Regions from separate parts of the Streptomyces sp. NPDC048331 genome, predicted to be linked through region 2. Evidence: riboswitches for the same ligand, from Rfam matches in the RefSeq annotation. Region 2 holds a riboswitch; the other holds the start of a gene.
What was found. Region 2 has a riboswitch for glycine ahead of gcvP (aminomethyl-transferring glycine dehydrogenase). Riboswitches for the same ligand answer to the same signal wherever they lie in the genome.
Positions count from the first base shown of each region.

Region 1: it holds a riboswitch for glycine, as region 2 does, so the genes downstream of both, gcvT (glycine cleavage system aminomethyltransferase GcvT) here and gcvP (aminomethyl-transferring glycine dehydrogenase) in region 2, are expected to answer to the same signal.

Region 1 covers NZ_JBICYT010000001.1:75,148-81,114, forward strand. Annotated here, with positions in the region: gene ACGFYY_RS00315 (enhanced serine sensitivity protein SseB C-terminal domain-containing protein) at 103-843, opposite strand; gene ACGFYY_RS00320 (enhanced serine sensitivity protein SseB) at 938-1,672, opposite strand; gene ACGFYY_RS00325 (AAA family ATPase) at 1,783-2,439, opposite strand; glycine riboswitch at 2,646-2,749, shown strand; gene gcvT (glycine cleavage system aminomethyltransferase GcvT) at 2,925-4,040, shown strand; gene gcvH (glycine cleavage system protein GcvH) at 4,144-4,527, shown strand; gene glyA (serine hydroxymethyltransferase) at 4,544-5,800, shown strand.
Region 2 covers NZ_JBICYT010000044.1:42,604-48,570, reverse strand. Annotated here, with positions in the region: gene ACGFYY_RS36495 (bifunctional nuclease family protein) at 1-310, shown strand, start outside; gene ACGFYY_RS36490 (MerR family transcriptional regulator) at 491-1,129, shown strand; gene ACGFYY_RS36485 (DNA polymerase IV) at 1,173-2,639, shown strand; gene ACGFYY_RS36480 (PRC-barrel domain-containing protein) at 2,669-3,034, opposite strand; glycine riboswitch at 3,147-3,245, shown strand; gene gcvP (aminomethyl-transferring glycine dehydrogenase) at 3,438-5,967, shown strand, end outside.

The DNA of each region.
Region 1 (5,967 bases), on a different contig from region 2:
AAGGTTCCTGGGCGGACTCCCCGGATACGCCGAAGGCCGCACCGATGGGGACCGGTGCGGCCTTCGAGACGGATATCTCGATATGCGGATATCGCGAACGTGTCAGTAGGTCGGCGCCTGACCCTCGCGGTCGTAGAAGGGGCGGCTCTGGGCGCGCAGCCACATGGCGACGGGGTCGTGCTCGTCCCCGAGCGCCACCGTGCACACCGGGACCCCCTCGGGGACCACGCCGACCGACTGCCGCATCATCTCCCGTACGGATTCCAGCGCGGGCGCGGAGGCGTCGTACAGGTCCAGCCCGACCGCGAGGTACGGGGAGCCGAGCGCGGGCTGCACCCAGGCGCGGCGCAGCGACCGCACGGCCGGGGTGCGGTGCGCGTGCTGGGTCAGCAGCCCGTAGAACTGCGGGAGCTCGATCGCGGGCTCGGACAGGCGCAGCGGGCCGGCCGGCATCCGGTCCAGCCCGGTGGCGATGCGGCGCAGGTCGGCCCAGGGCACGCCGAGGCCGCCGCCCTGGGCGTGCGGGTTGAGCCACAGGCCCCAGCGGTCGGGATACAGCGCTCGGGCGATGTCCCGCCCGGTGACCACCTCGTAGCCCCGGTTCCAGCCGCTGGCGGCCAGCTCCTGGGGGGAGGTGACGCAGGGCGCGTAACCGAGGCTCTCGACCTCCATACCGCCGTACTGGGCCTCCGGGGAACCCGGCTGCCCCTGCCAGAGCAACATCCACAGCCGACCCTCGGCGAGGGCGTGCAGGAGTGCCTCGTAACTCTCGTAGCGCCCGGGAGTCACCTGGCGCATCATGTGCTCGACCTGCCCGGCCGCGGCCGTGCCTGACGCACTCACCCGGAACCCCTCTTCGTCCGCCCGTCGCTCCACGCGTGTCCTCCGAACCGGCAGTCGCGCGTGCGGCCAGGAGATGTAACCAGCTTAAGCGGCCCTACGGCAGGTAGAAGGGGCGTACGCGCTCACGAATCCAGTCCGTGACCGGGTCCTGGGCGGCGTCGAGCAGGATCAACTGCACCGGCCACGGCGGCGGGACACGGGTCAGGGCCCGTCCGAGGGCCTCCATCGGCGCGTTCTGCGTCTCGGAATCCCATCCCACCAGGCGGACACCGACGAACAGCTGGGGCGCCCCGCCCTCGACGCTGGCGAGGCAGCGGTGCGCGGCGGCGACCAGCCCGGTCGCCCGGAACTCCTCGGTGGCGGCGGCCAGGAAGTCCACCGGGTCGTCCTGCCAGTCGGGCTCGTAGAGCCGGACCCGGCCGCCGGTGGCGGGGCCGTCGAGCGGGGTGCGCCCGGCACGGCAGAGCTCCGCGACGGCGGGCGGCGGCAGCGGTACGCCGACGGCGCCCTCGGGATTGAGGGCGATGCCGAGCTGCGGGGGCAGGCCGCGGGCGAACTCGACCGCGGGAGCCACCGCGAAGTCCATGCCGGGGCCGACGCAGGCGAGGAACTGGGCCTCGGAGCTGTAGACGGGCACGTACGCCGCCCCGCCGATGTCCATGGTGGGCAGGTCGAGGCCGACCGTCGTCGGGCCGCCCCCACCGGGCAGGGGGACCCAGACCTGGCTGCGCCCGAGGACCTCCAGGATCCGCCCCCCGGCGTCCGGCTGCCCGAGCGCCGCCCCGAGCACCTGCTCCAGCTCATTCCCCGGCCAGCCGCTGCCCTGCATCTGCCCCTGCCCTCGTCTTGTTTCCCGCGCGTGTCGCCCCGCAGGGTACCGGCCTCGCGTGCCGCCGCGTCGCCGGGGTCCGGGGGCCGGCGGGGGTGCGGCGGCCGGCCTCAGGCGGTGAAGGCTATGCGGGTCACCGTCGCGGCCGAGCGGCGGTCCAGGAGGGTCACCGAGGCGCACCCGGCGGGCGGCCGGCCCGCTTCGGCCTCGCGCAGCAGCCGGGTCACGGCGCCGCGGTGGCGGGCGAAGGCGTAGGCGGAGACCCCGCGGCCGCGCGCGGCCTGCCCGGAGAGGGCCTCCTCGGGGCTGCTGTCCAGCAGGAGCAGGTGCAGCGCCCGGCCCCGGCGGCGCGCGGCGGCCGCCAGCAGGCCGCGTACCCAGGACTGCGTGCCGCAGTCGTGGACGACCACGGAGGCTCCGGAGCGCAGGATCCGCCACAGCCCCCAGTAGTGGGCGGCGCGCACCAGCGGCCGGTACACCGCGTACGGCAGCGCCCCGGGCATCCGGCGCTCCCAGCGCTCGCGGGTGTCCTGGGAGTCCACCGCTCCGCCCTCGGCGGCCGCCCGCTTGATCAGCGTGCTCTTGCCGCCGCCGGGCAGACCGGACACCACGACGATGTCACCGGCCGCGAAGCCGAGCCGGCGCGGGGCGGACGCGGTCGGTCCGCGCAGGTCGCGTACCAGGCCGAGGCCGGTGTCGGCCGCCCTTGCGCGCCCGCGCGCGCCGCGCTGCGTCGGCACCGCCTCCACGGTTCCCGTCGTCGTCACCACTCCGAATCTCCGCACAGTGTTCGCCTCCCCCGATTCGGGTCACGAGGACCCTTGCCCACTGAGTGTAAAGAGACGGTAATCCGGCGACCCCGGTTCCGGTCGGGCTCTTCGGAGGGCCGTACGAACTTTCGGACCCCGCCGCCCGATCTCGGGCATGGCGTGCAATGATGTGCGCCATCTGGACCAACTGCATACCGGCCGCTTGAATCCGCGCGGGAGAGTCCCGGCACGCCGCAAGGCCGTGCGCGGGCGCCGAAGGAGCAAGAACCTCCCTTGAATCTCTCAGGCCCCGTACCGCGTGGATGAGGCAGATCTGAAAAGCGAGCTGCTGCGCAGCTCCACCCAAGGTGCAAGTCGATGAGAAGAACCGGCGATCGATCGATCGGCGGAACTCTCGGCGAACCTCTCAGGTTCCGATGACAGATGGGGAGGAACGTCCTCGTCATGTCATGTCGATGCCCTGGGACCCGGGAGCCACACCCATGAGCACTGCCCCCCGCCTGACCGCCCTCGATGCGCTGCACCGCTCGCTCGGTGCGACCATGACCGATTTCGCGGGCTGGGACATGCCGCTGCGGTACGCCAGCGAGCGCGACGAGCACAACGCCGTACGGACCAAGGCCGGTCTCTTCGACCTCTCCCACATGGGCGAGATCACGCTCGCCGGCCCGGAGGCCGTCAAGGCCCTGGACCACGCACTGGTCGGCAACATCTCGACCGTCGGCGTGGGCCGCGCCCGCTACACGCACATCTGCCAGGAGGACGGCGGGATCATCGACGACCTGATCGTCTACCGCCTCGGCGAGACCGAGTACATGGTCGTCGCCAACGCCTCCAACGCCCAGGTCGTCCTGGACGCCCTGACCGAGCGCGCCGCGGGCTTCGACACCGTGGTCCGCGACGACCGCGACGCGTACGCGCTCCTCGCGGTGCAGGGCCCCGAGTCCCCGGGCATCCTGGCGTCCCTGACCGACGCCGACCTGGACGGCCTGAAGTACTACGCCGGTCTGCCGGGCACCGTCGCGGGCGTGCCCGCGCTGATCGCGCGTACGGGCTACACGGGTGAGGACGGCTTCGAGCTGTTCGTCGCCCCCGAGCACGCCGTGCAGCTGTGGCAGGCGCTGACCAAGGCGGGCGAGGGCGTCGGTCTGGTCCCGGCCGGCCTGTCCTGCCGCGACACCCTGCGCCTGGAAGCGGGCATGCCGCTGTACGGGCACGAGCTGACCACCGCCCTCACCCCGTTCGACGCGGGTCTGGGCCGGGTCGTGAAGTTCGAGAAGGAGGGGGACTTCGTCGGCCGCGCCGCCCTGGAGGCCGCCGCCGAGAAGGCCGCGACGAAGGCGCCGCGCAAGCTGGTCGGCCTGATCGCCGAGGGCCGCCGCGTCCCGCGCGCCGGCTTCCCCGTCACGTTCGACGGAAAGGTGATCGGCGAGGTCACCTCGGGCGCCCCGTCCCCGACGCTGGGCAAGCCGATCGCGATGGCGTACGTGGACGCGGAGCACGCCGCGCCCGGCGCCTCCGGCGTCGGCGTCGACATTCGCGGTACGCATGAGCCGTACGAGGTCGTGGCGCTGCCGTTCTACAAGCGGCAGAAGTAGCCCTCCGCGCACGACGTCCGCCGTCCGGGTACCGGAACGGCGCCGTCTCAGTACCCAAGACCGCAGTTCGTATCCACTCCCCCGCATCCAGGAGAATCAGGCCATGAGCACCCCCGAGAATCTGCGTTACACCAAGGAGCACGAGTGGCTGTCCGACGTCGTGGACGGCGTCGCGACGGTCGGCATCACGGAGTTCGCGGCCAACGCGCTCGGTGACGTCGTCTACGCCCAGCTCCCCGCGGTCGGCGACACCGTGACCGAGGGCGAGACCTGTGGCGAGCTGGAGTCGACCAAGTCGGTCTCCGACCTCTACTCCCCGGTCTCCGGCGAGATCGTCGAGGCCAACCAGGACGTCGTGGACGACCCGGCGCTGGTGAACACCGCCCCGTTCGAGGGCGGCTGGCTGTTCAAGGTGCGTCTCTCGGAGGAGCCGAAGGACGTGCTCTCGGCCGACGAGTACGCGGCGCTCACCCACTCCGACAACTGACACCCCAGGGAACAAGATGTCTGTGCTGAACACGCCCCTCCACGAGCTCGACCCGGACGTCGCCGCCGCCGTCGACGCCGAGCTCGTGCGCCAGCAGTCCACCCTGGAAATGATCGCGTCGGAGAACTTCGCTCCGGTCGCCGTCATGGAGGCCCAGGGCTCGGTCCTGACCAACAAGTACGCCGAGGGCTACCCGGGCCGCCGTTACTACGGTGGCTGCGAGCACGTCGACGTCGTCGAGCAGATCGCGATCGACCGCATCAAGGCGCTGTTCGGCGCCGAGGCCGCGAACGTCCAGCCGCACTCCGGTGCGCAGGCCAACGCCGCCGCCATGTTCGCGCTGCTGAAGCCGGGCGACACGATCATGGGCCTGAACCTGGCCCACGGCGGTCACCTGACCCACGGCATGAAGATCAACTTCTCCGGCAAGCTCTACAACGTGGTCCCGTACCACGTCGACGAGACCGGTGAGGTCGACATGGCCGAGGTCGAGCGCCTCGCCAAGGAGTCCAAGCCGCAGCTGATCGTCGCCGGCTGGTCCGCCTACCCGCGCCAGCTGGACTTCGCCGCCTTCCGCCGCATCGCGGACGAGGTCGGCGCGTACCTGATGGTCGACATGGCGCACTTCGCCGGTCTGGTCGCCGCGGGGCTGCACCCGAACCCGGTGCCGCACGCCCACGTCGTCACCACCACCACGCACAAGACCCTCGGCGGTCCGCGCGGTGGCGTGATCCTGTCGACGCAGGAGCTGGCCAAGAAGATCAACTCCGCGGTCTTCCCGGGTCAGCAGGGCGGCCCGCTGGAGCACGTGATCGCGGCCAAGGCCGTCTCCTTCAAGGTCGCGGCCTCGCCCGAGTTCAAGGAGCGCCAGGAGCGCACCCTGGAGGGTGCGAAGATCCTCGCCGCCCGCCTGGTCCAGGACGACGTCAAGGCCGTGGGCGTGGACGTCCTCACCGGTGGCACCGACGTGCACCTGGTCCTGGTCGACCTGCGCAACTCGGAGCTGGACGGTCAGCAGGCCGAGGACCGCCTCCACGAGGTGGGCATCACGGTCAACCGCAACGCCATCCCGAACGACCCGCGGCCGCCGATGGTCACCTCGGGTCTGCGGATCGGTACGCCGGCGCTGGCCACCCGCGGTTTCGACGCCGAGGCCTTCACCGAGGTCGCCGAGATCATCGCGCAGGCGCTGAAGCCGACGTACGACGCCGAGGGCCTCAAGGCGCGCGTCTCGGCGCTCGCCGCGAAGTTCCCGCTGTACCCCTCGCTCTAGGGCGACGGCTTGGGCGGGCCCGGCCTTGTCTCGCACAGGGCCGGGCCCTTTCCATGGCCCCGGGGTGCGGTCCTCGACGTCGGGACCGCGAAAGACGCCGTACAGGCGGGCGTCACCGAGCCCCGCACGAACTGACGTACGCTGATGAACCGGGCAAGGGCGCCCAC
Region 2 (5,967 bases):
GCTGACGCACGACCTGTTCAAGGACGTGCTGGAGGCGATCGGCGAGGAGCTCACCGAGGTCCGCATCACGGATCTGCGGGAGGGCGTCTTCTACGCGGAGCTCGTCTTCGCCAGTGGGGTCGAGGTGAGTGCGCGTCCTTCCGACGCCATAGCCCTCGCCCTGCGGACGGGGACGCCGATCTACGGCAGTGACGGGGTGCTGGACGACGCCGGAATCGCCATTCCGGACGAGCAGGAGGACGAGGTGGAGAAGTTCCGCGAGTTCCTCGACCAGATCTCGCCGGAGGACTTCGGTACCGGCCCGCAGTGACACGTCGGCCGCGTCGTCCTCGGGGATCTTCAGCCCATTCGATTAGCCTTTCCCCGCAAAGGGATACGGGAAACCACTCTCAGGGTGATTATCACTCGGCGTGCCGAGTGTGGCGATCGTTGACGCACCCCTGGTGACTGCCTACCTTCAAGGTGGGCAGGTCAAGGACGGAGGGTCGGCGTGAGGATCACGGGCGACGGTACGACCGGGGGCATCCCCGTACGGAGTGAGGCTGGGCCGTACCCGCTGCGCGGCGGTGCGGTCGGTTCGGCGCGCCGTCAGCCGGAGTCGACGCCGGTCGGACCGGTGGGCGGTGACCCGGAGCCCGAGCAGATCGGCTACCGCGGGCCGACGGCGTGCGCCGCGGCCGGCATCACGTACCGGCAGCTCGACTACTGGGCCCGGACCGGGCTGGTGGAGCCCAGCGTGCGGGCCGTCTACGGGACGGGGACGCAGCGGCTCTACAGCTTCCGCGACGTCGTGGTCCTCAAGATCGTCAAGCGCTTCCTGGACACCGGGGTGGCGCTGCAGAACATCCGCACCGCCGTCCAGCACCTCCAGGACCGCGGGTTCTCGGACCTGGAACGGATGACGCTGATGAGCGACGGCGCCACCGTGTACGAGTGCACCTCGCCGGACCAGGTCGTGAGCCTGCTCCAGGGCGGGCAGGGCGTTTTCGGCATCGCCGTGGGCGTGGTGTGGTCCGACGTCGAGAGCGCGCTGTCGCAGTTGCACGGGGAGCGGGTGGACACCGGCGAGACCCTGGTCCGGCACAACCCGACGGACGAGCTGGCCGCCCGCCGCAACCGAGCCGTCTGACCCGAGCCGAGGCGTTGTCAGTGGTGTAGGGCAGCATCGGGCTGTGAGAGCCGCGCCGACCATCCTGCATCTGGACATGGATGCCTTCTACGCCTCCGTGGAACAGGCGTCGAAGCCGAGCCTGCGCGGCAAGGCCGTCATCGTCGGCGGCCTCGGGCCGCGTGGCGTCGTCGCCACCGCCTCGTACGAGGCCCGGCGCTTCGGGGTGCACTCCGCGATGCCGATGGGGCAGGCGCGGCGGCTCTGCCCGAACGGCGCGTACCTGATCCCCCGCTTCAGTCTCTACCGGCAGGTCAGCGACGTGGTGATGGCCCTGCTGCGCGAGCTGTCGCCCCTGGTGGAGCCCCTGAGCCTGGACGAGGCCTTCGTGGACCTGGAGGCGGGCGGGGTGGCCTTCGACGCGCGCAGCGCGCGGGAGACGGGCGAGCGGCTGCGGGCGGACATCCGCGCCGCCACGGGACTCAGCGGGTCGGTGGGGCTCGCCGGGTCGAAGATGCTGGCCAAGGTGGCCTCCGAGGAGGCCAAACCGGCCGGGCTGCTGCTGATCGAACCGGGGACGGAGCGCGAGCTGCTCGCGCCGATGTCGGTACGGACCCTGCCCGGGGTGGGGCCGGCCACGGGCGAGCACCTGCGCCGGGCCGGGATCACCACGGTGGGGGAGCTGGCGGAGGCCGGCGAGGACGAGCTGGTCCGGATGGTCGGCCGCTCGGCCGGTGCCGGGCTGTACCGGATGGCGCTCGGACTGGACGACCGGCCGGTGGTCGCGGAGCGGGACGCGAAATCGGTGTCGGTCGAGGACACCTTCGACGTGGACCTGCACGACCGGGTCAGGATCCGCGGCGAGGTGCAGCGGCTCGCGGACCGGTGCGTGCGGCGGCTGCGGGATTCGGGGCACTCCGGGCGCACGATCGTGCTCAAGGTGCGCCGGTACGACTTCTCCACGCTGACCCGGTCCGAGACCCTGCGGGGGCCCACGGACGACCCGGCGGTGGTGCGGGAGGCGGCGGCGCGGCTGCTGGAGGGGGTGGACACCACGGGCGGGGTGAGGCTGCTGGGGGTCGGGGTGAGCGGGCTGGCGGACTACACGCAGGAGGACCTGTTCGCGCAGTCGCTCGCCGCTGAGCCGGACGGGGTGGACCGGTCCGCCGCATCGGACGGGTCCGACGGGTCAGGCGGGACCGATGGGACCGATGGGGCCGGAGGGGGAGCTGTGGCGGCCGGTGCGGCCGAGGTGGGGGCCGAGGGAGCCCACGGGGCCATGGAGCCGCCCGCGGAGCCGGAGCCGGCCCCTGAGCGACGCTGGATGGCCGGGAGCGACGTACGGCATGCCGTGTACGGGCCCGGATGGGTGCAGGGCAGTGGCGTCGGGCGGGTGACCGTACGGTTCGAGCAGCCCGGATCGGAGCCCGGCCGGGTGCGGACCTTCCGGGTGGACGACCCCGAGCTGGAGCCGTCCGATCCGCTGCCGCTGGTGGGGGAGCGCCCCGAAGGGAGCACCGGCTCCGCCTAGGGCTCGGGGCGTGTCCTTCGGATCAGGACCTAGCTCTCGTCACCCGCCAGGCGGCCGAAGTCGCGGTTGAAGTCCGTCGGTAGGGTCGTGTCCAGTCCGTAGTGGTGGTAAAGCTGCAGTTCCTGTTCGGGGGAGAGGTGGCGCCCGACACCGAAGTCCGGGGCGTCCCTGATCAGGGCGCGTTCGAAGGGCACCCGCAGGGTGTCGCCCACCAGCTCGCTCGGCTCCAGGGGGACGAACGCGTCGCGGCTGAAGAGCCCCGTCCGGACCGCCGCCCACTCCGGGACGCCCGTGGCATCGTCGAGGTAGACCTCGTCGATCGTGCCGATCTTGGTGCCATTGCGGTCGAACGCCTTGCGGCCGATCAGGCTGCGCGGATCGATGTCGGTCTGCACGGTCCCTCCAAAAGGTCGCAACTGCTCCGTAATGACTACAGAAGTGCATATCCGCAGCGGAGGCCACTCGGGGAGGGTCCAGATCCTCGCTGGTACGCTGGTGAACGGCTGTCGACCCTGTGCGGGAGAGTCCTCCGAGTGAGCAAGACGGAGGCGCCGAAGGAGCAAATCCTCCCCGGAATCTCTCAGGCATACGTACCGCACGGACGAGGCCACTCTGGAAAGCAGGGCGGGTACCGGGCGCAGTGCCGGTCCCCCTCCTCACCGACGGTGAAAGCCGGATCCTCGGGAGACCCCCGTGACTCCGGTGAAACTCTCAGGTGCAGATGACAGAGGGGGAGGCCGTCCGGGTGCCCGCGCCGTGGTGCCCCTCGCAGGTCATACGACCAGGAGGCCTCCGTACATGACCGCCAACCGCATTCCGCTCTCCCAGCTGGAGCGAGGCATCCCCTTCGAACAGCGCCACATCGGCCCGGATGCCGAGGCGCAGGCGAAGATGCTCGCCCAGGTGGGCTACGGCTCCCTGGACGAATTGACCGCTGCCGCGGTCCCGGATGTGATCAAGACCGCCGAGGCGCTCGACCTGCCCGAGGCGCGCACCGAGGCCGAGGTGCTGGCCGAGCTCCGTTCGCTCGCCGACCGCAACCAGGTCCTCTCGCCCATGATCGGTCTCGGTTACTACGGGACCTTCACGCCGCCGGTGATCCTCCGCAACGTCATGGAGAACCCGGCCTGGTACACGGCGTACACGCCCTACCAGCCGGAGATCTCCCAGGGCCGCCTCGAGGCGCTCCTGAACTTCCAGACGGTCGTCGCCGAGCTGACCGGGCTGCCGACCTCGGGCGCCTCGCTGCTCGACGAGGGCACCGCGGCCGCCGAGGCCATGACCCTGGCCCGCCGTGTGGGCAAGTCCAAGGGCAACGTCTTCCTGGTGGACGCCGACGCGCTGCCGCAGACCATCGCCGTCATCCAGACCCGCGCCGAGCCGATCGGCATCGAGGTCGTCGTCGCCGACCTGTCCGCCGGCATCCCCGCCGAGGTCGCCGAGCGCGGTGTCTACGGTGTCCTGGTCCAGTACCCGGGTGCCTCCGGTGCCGTCCGGGACATCAAGCCGGTCATCGACCAAGCCCACGAGCTCGGCGCGATCGTCGCCGTCGCGGCCGACCTGCTCGCCCTGACCCTGCTGACCTCGCCGGGTTCGCTCGGCGCGGACATCGCCGTCGGCACCACCCAGCGCTTCGGTGTCCCGATGGGCTTCGGCGGACCGCACGCCGGTTACATGGCCGTCCAGGACAAGCACGCCCGCTCGCTGCCCGGCCGCCTCGTCGGCGTCTCCGTGGACAAGGACGGCAACAAGGCCTACCGCCTCGCGCTCCAGACCCGCGAGCAGCACATCCGCCGTGAGAAGGCCACCAGCAACATCTGTACCGCGCAGGTGCTGCTCGCCGTCATGGCCGGCATGTACGCCGTCTACCACGGCCCGGACGGCCTGCGGACGATCGCGAGCCGCACCCACCGCTACGCCACGCTGCTCGCCGCCGGCCTGACCGCCGGCGGGGTCGAGATCGTGCACGGCTCCTACTTCGACACGATCACCGCGCGCGTCCCGGGCCGTGCCGCCGAGGTCGTCGCCGCCGCCCGCGAGGGCGGGGTCAACCTGTTCCAGGTCGACGCCGACCTGGTCTCCGTGGCCTGCGACGAGACCACCCTGCGCGCCGACATCGAGGCCGTCTGGGCCGCTTTCGGCGTCACCGCCGACATCGAGGCGCTGGACACGGCCACGGCCGACACGCTGCCCGAGGGCCTGCTGCGCTCGGACGTGTACCTGACCCACCCGGTCTTCCACCAGCACCGCTCCGAGACCGCGATGCTGCGCTACCTGCGCAAGCTCTCGGACAAGGACTACGCGCTGGACCGCGGCATGATCCCGCTGGGCTCCTGCACCATGAAGCTCAACGCGACCACCGAGATGGAGCCGGTGACCTGGCCCGAGTTCGGCCAGCTGCACCCCTTCGCGCCGGTGGAGCAGGCCGAGGGCTACCTCACGCTCATCAACGAGCTGGAGGAACGTCTCTGTGAGGTGACCGGCTACGACAAGGTCTCCATCCAGCCGAACGCCGGTTCCCAGGGTGAGCTCGCCGGTCTGCTGGCCGTCCGTGCCTACCACCGCGCGAACGGTGACGAGCAGCGCACCGTCTGCCTGATCCCGTCCTCCGCGCACGGCACCAACGCGGCCAGCGCCGTGATGGCCGGCATGAAGGTCGTCGTCGTCAAGACCGCCGACGACGGCGAGGTGGACACGGCCGACCTGCGCGCCAAGATCGAGCAGCACCGCGACGAACTCGCCGTGCTGATGATCACCTACCCCTCGACGCACGGTGTGTTCGAGGAGCACGTCGCCGACATCTGCGCCCAGGTGCACGAGGCCGGCGGCCAGGTCTACGTCGACGGTGCCAACCTGAACGCCCTGGTGGGCCTCGCCAAGCCGGGTCACTTCGGCGGCGACGTCTCGCACCTCAACCTGCACAAGACCTTCTGCATCCCGCACGGCGGCGGCGGCCCGGGCGTCGGCCCGGTCGGTGTCCGGGCGCACCTGGCCCCGTACCTGCCGAACCACCCGTTGCAGCCCACCGCGGGCCCGGAGACGGGCGTCGGCCCGATCTCGGCCGCTCCGTGGGGTTCGGCGGGCATCCTGCCGATCTCCTGGTCGTACGTCCGGCTGATGGGCGGCGAGGGCCTCAAGCGCGCCACCCAGGTGGCGGTGCTCGGTGCCAACTACATCGCCAAGCGCCTGGAGCCGCACTACCCGGTGCTCTACACCGGCCCGGCCAACCTGGTCGCGCACGAGTGCATCATCGACCTGCGGCCGCTGTCGAAGGCCACGGGCGTGAGCGTGGACGACATCGCCAAGCGTCTGATCGACTACGGCTTCC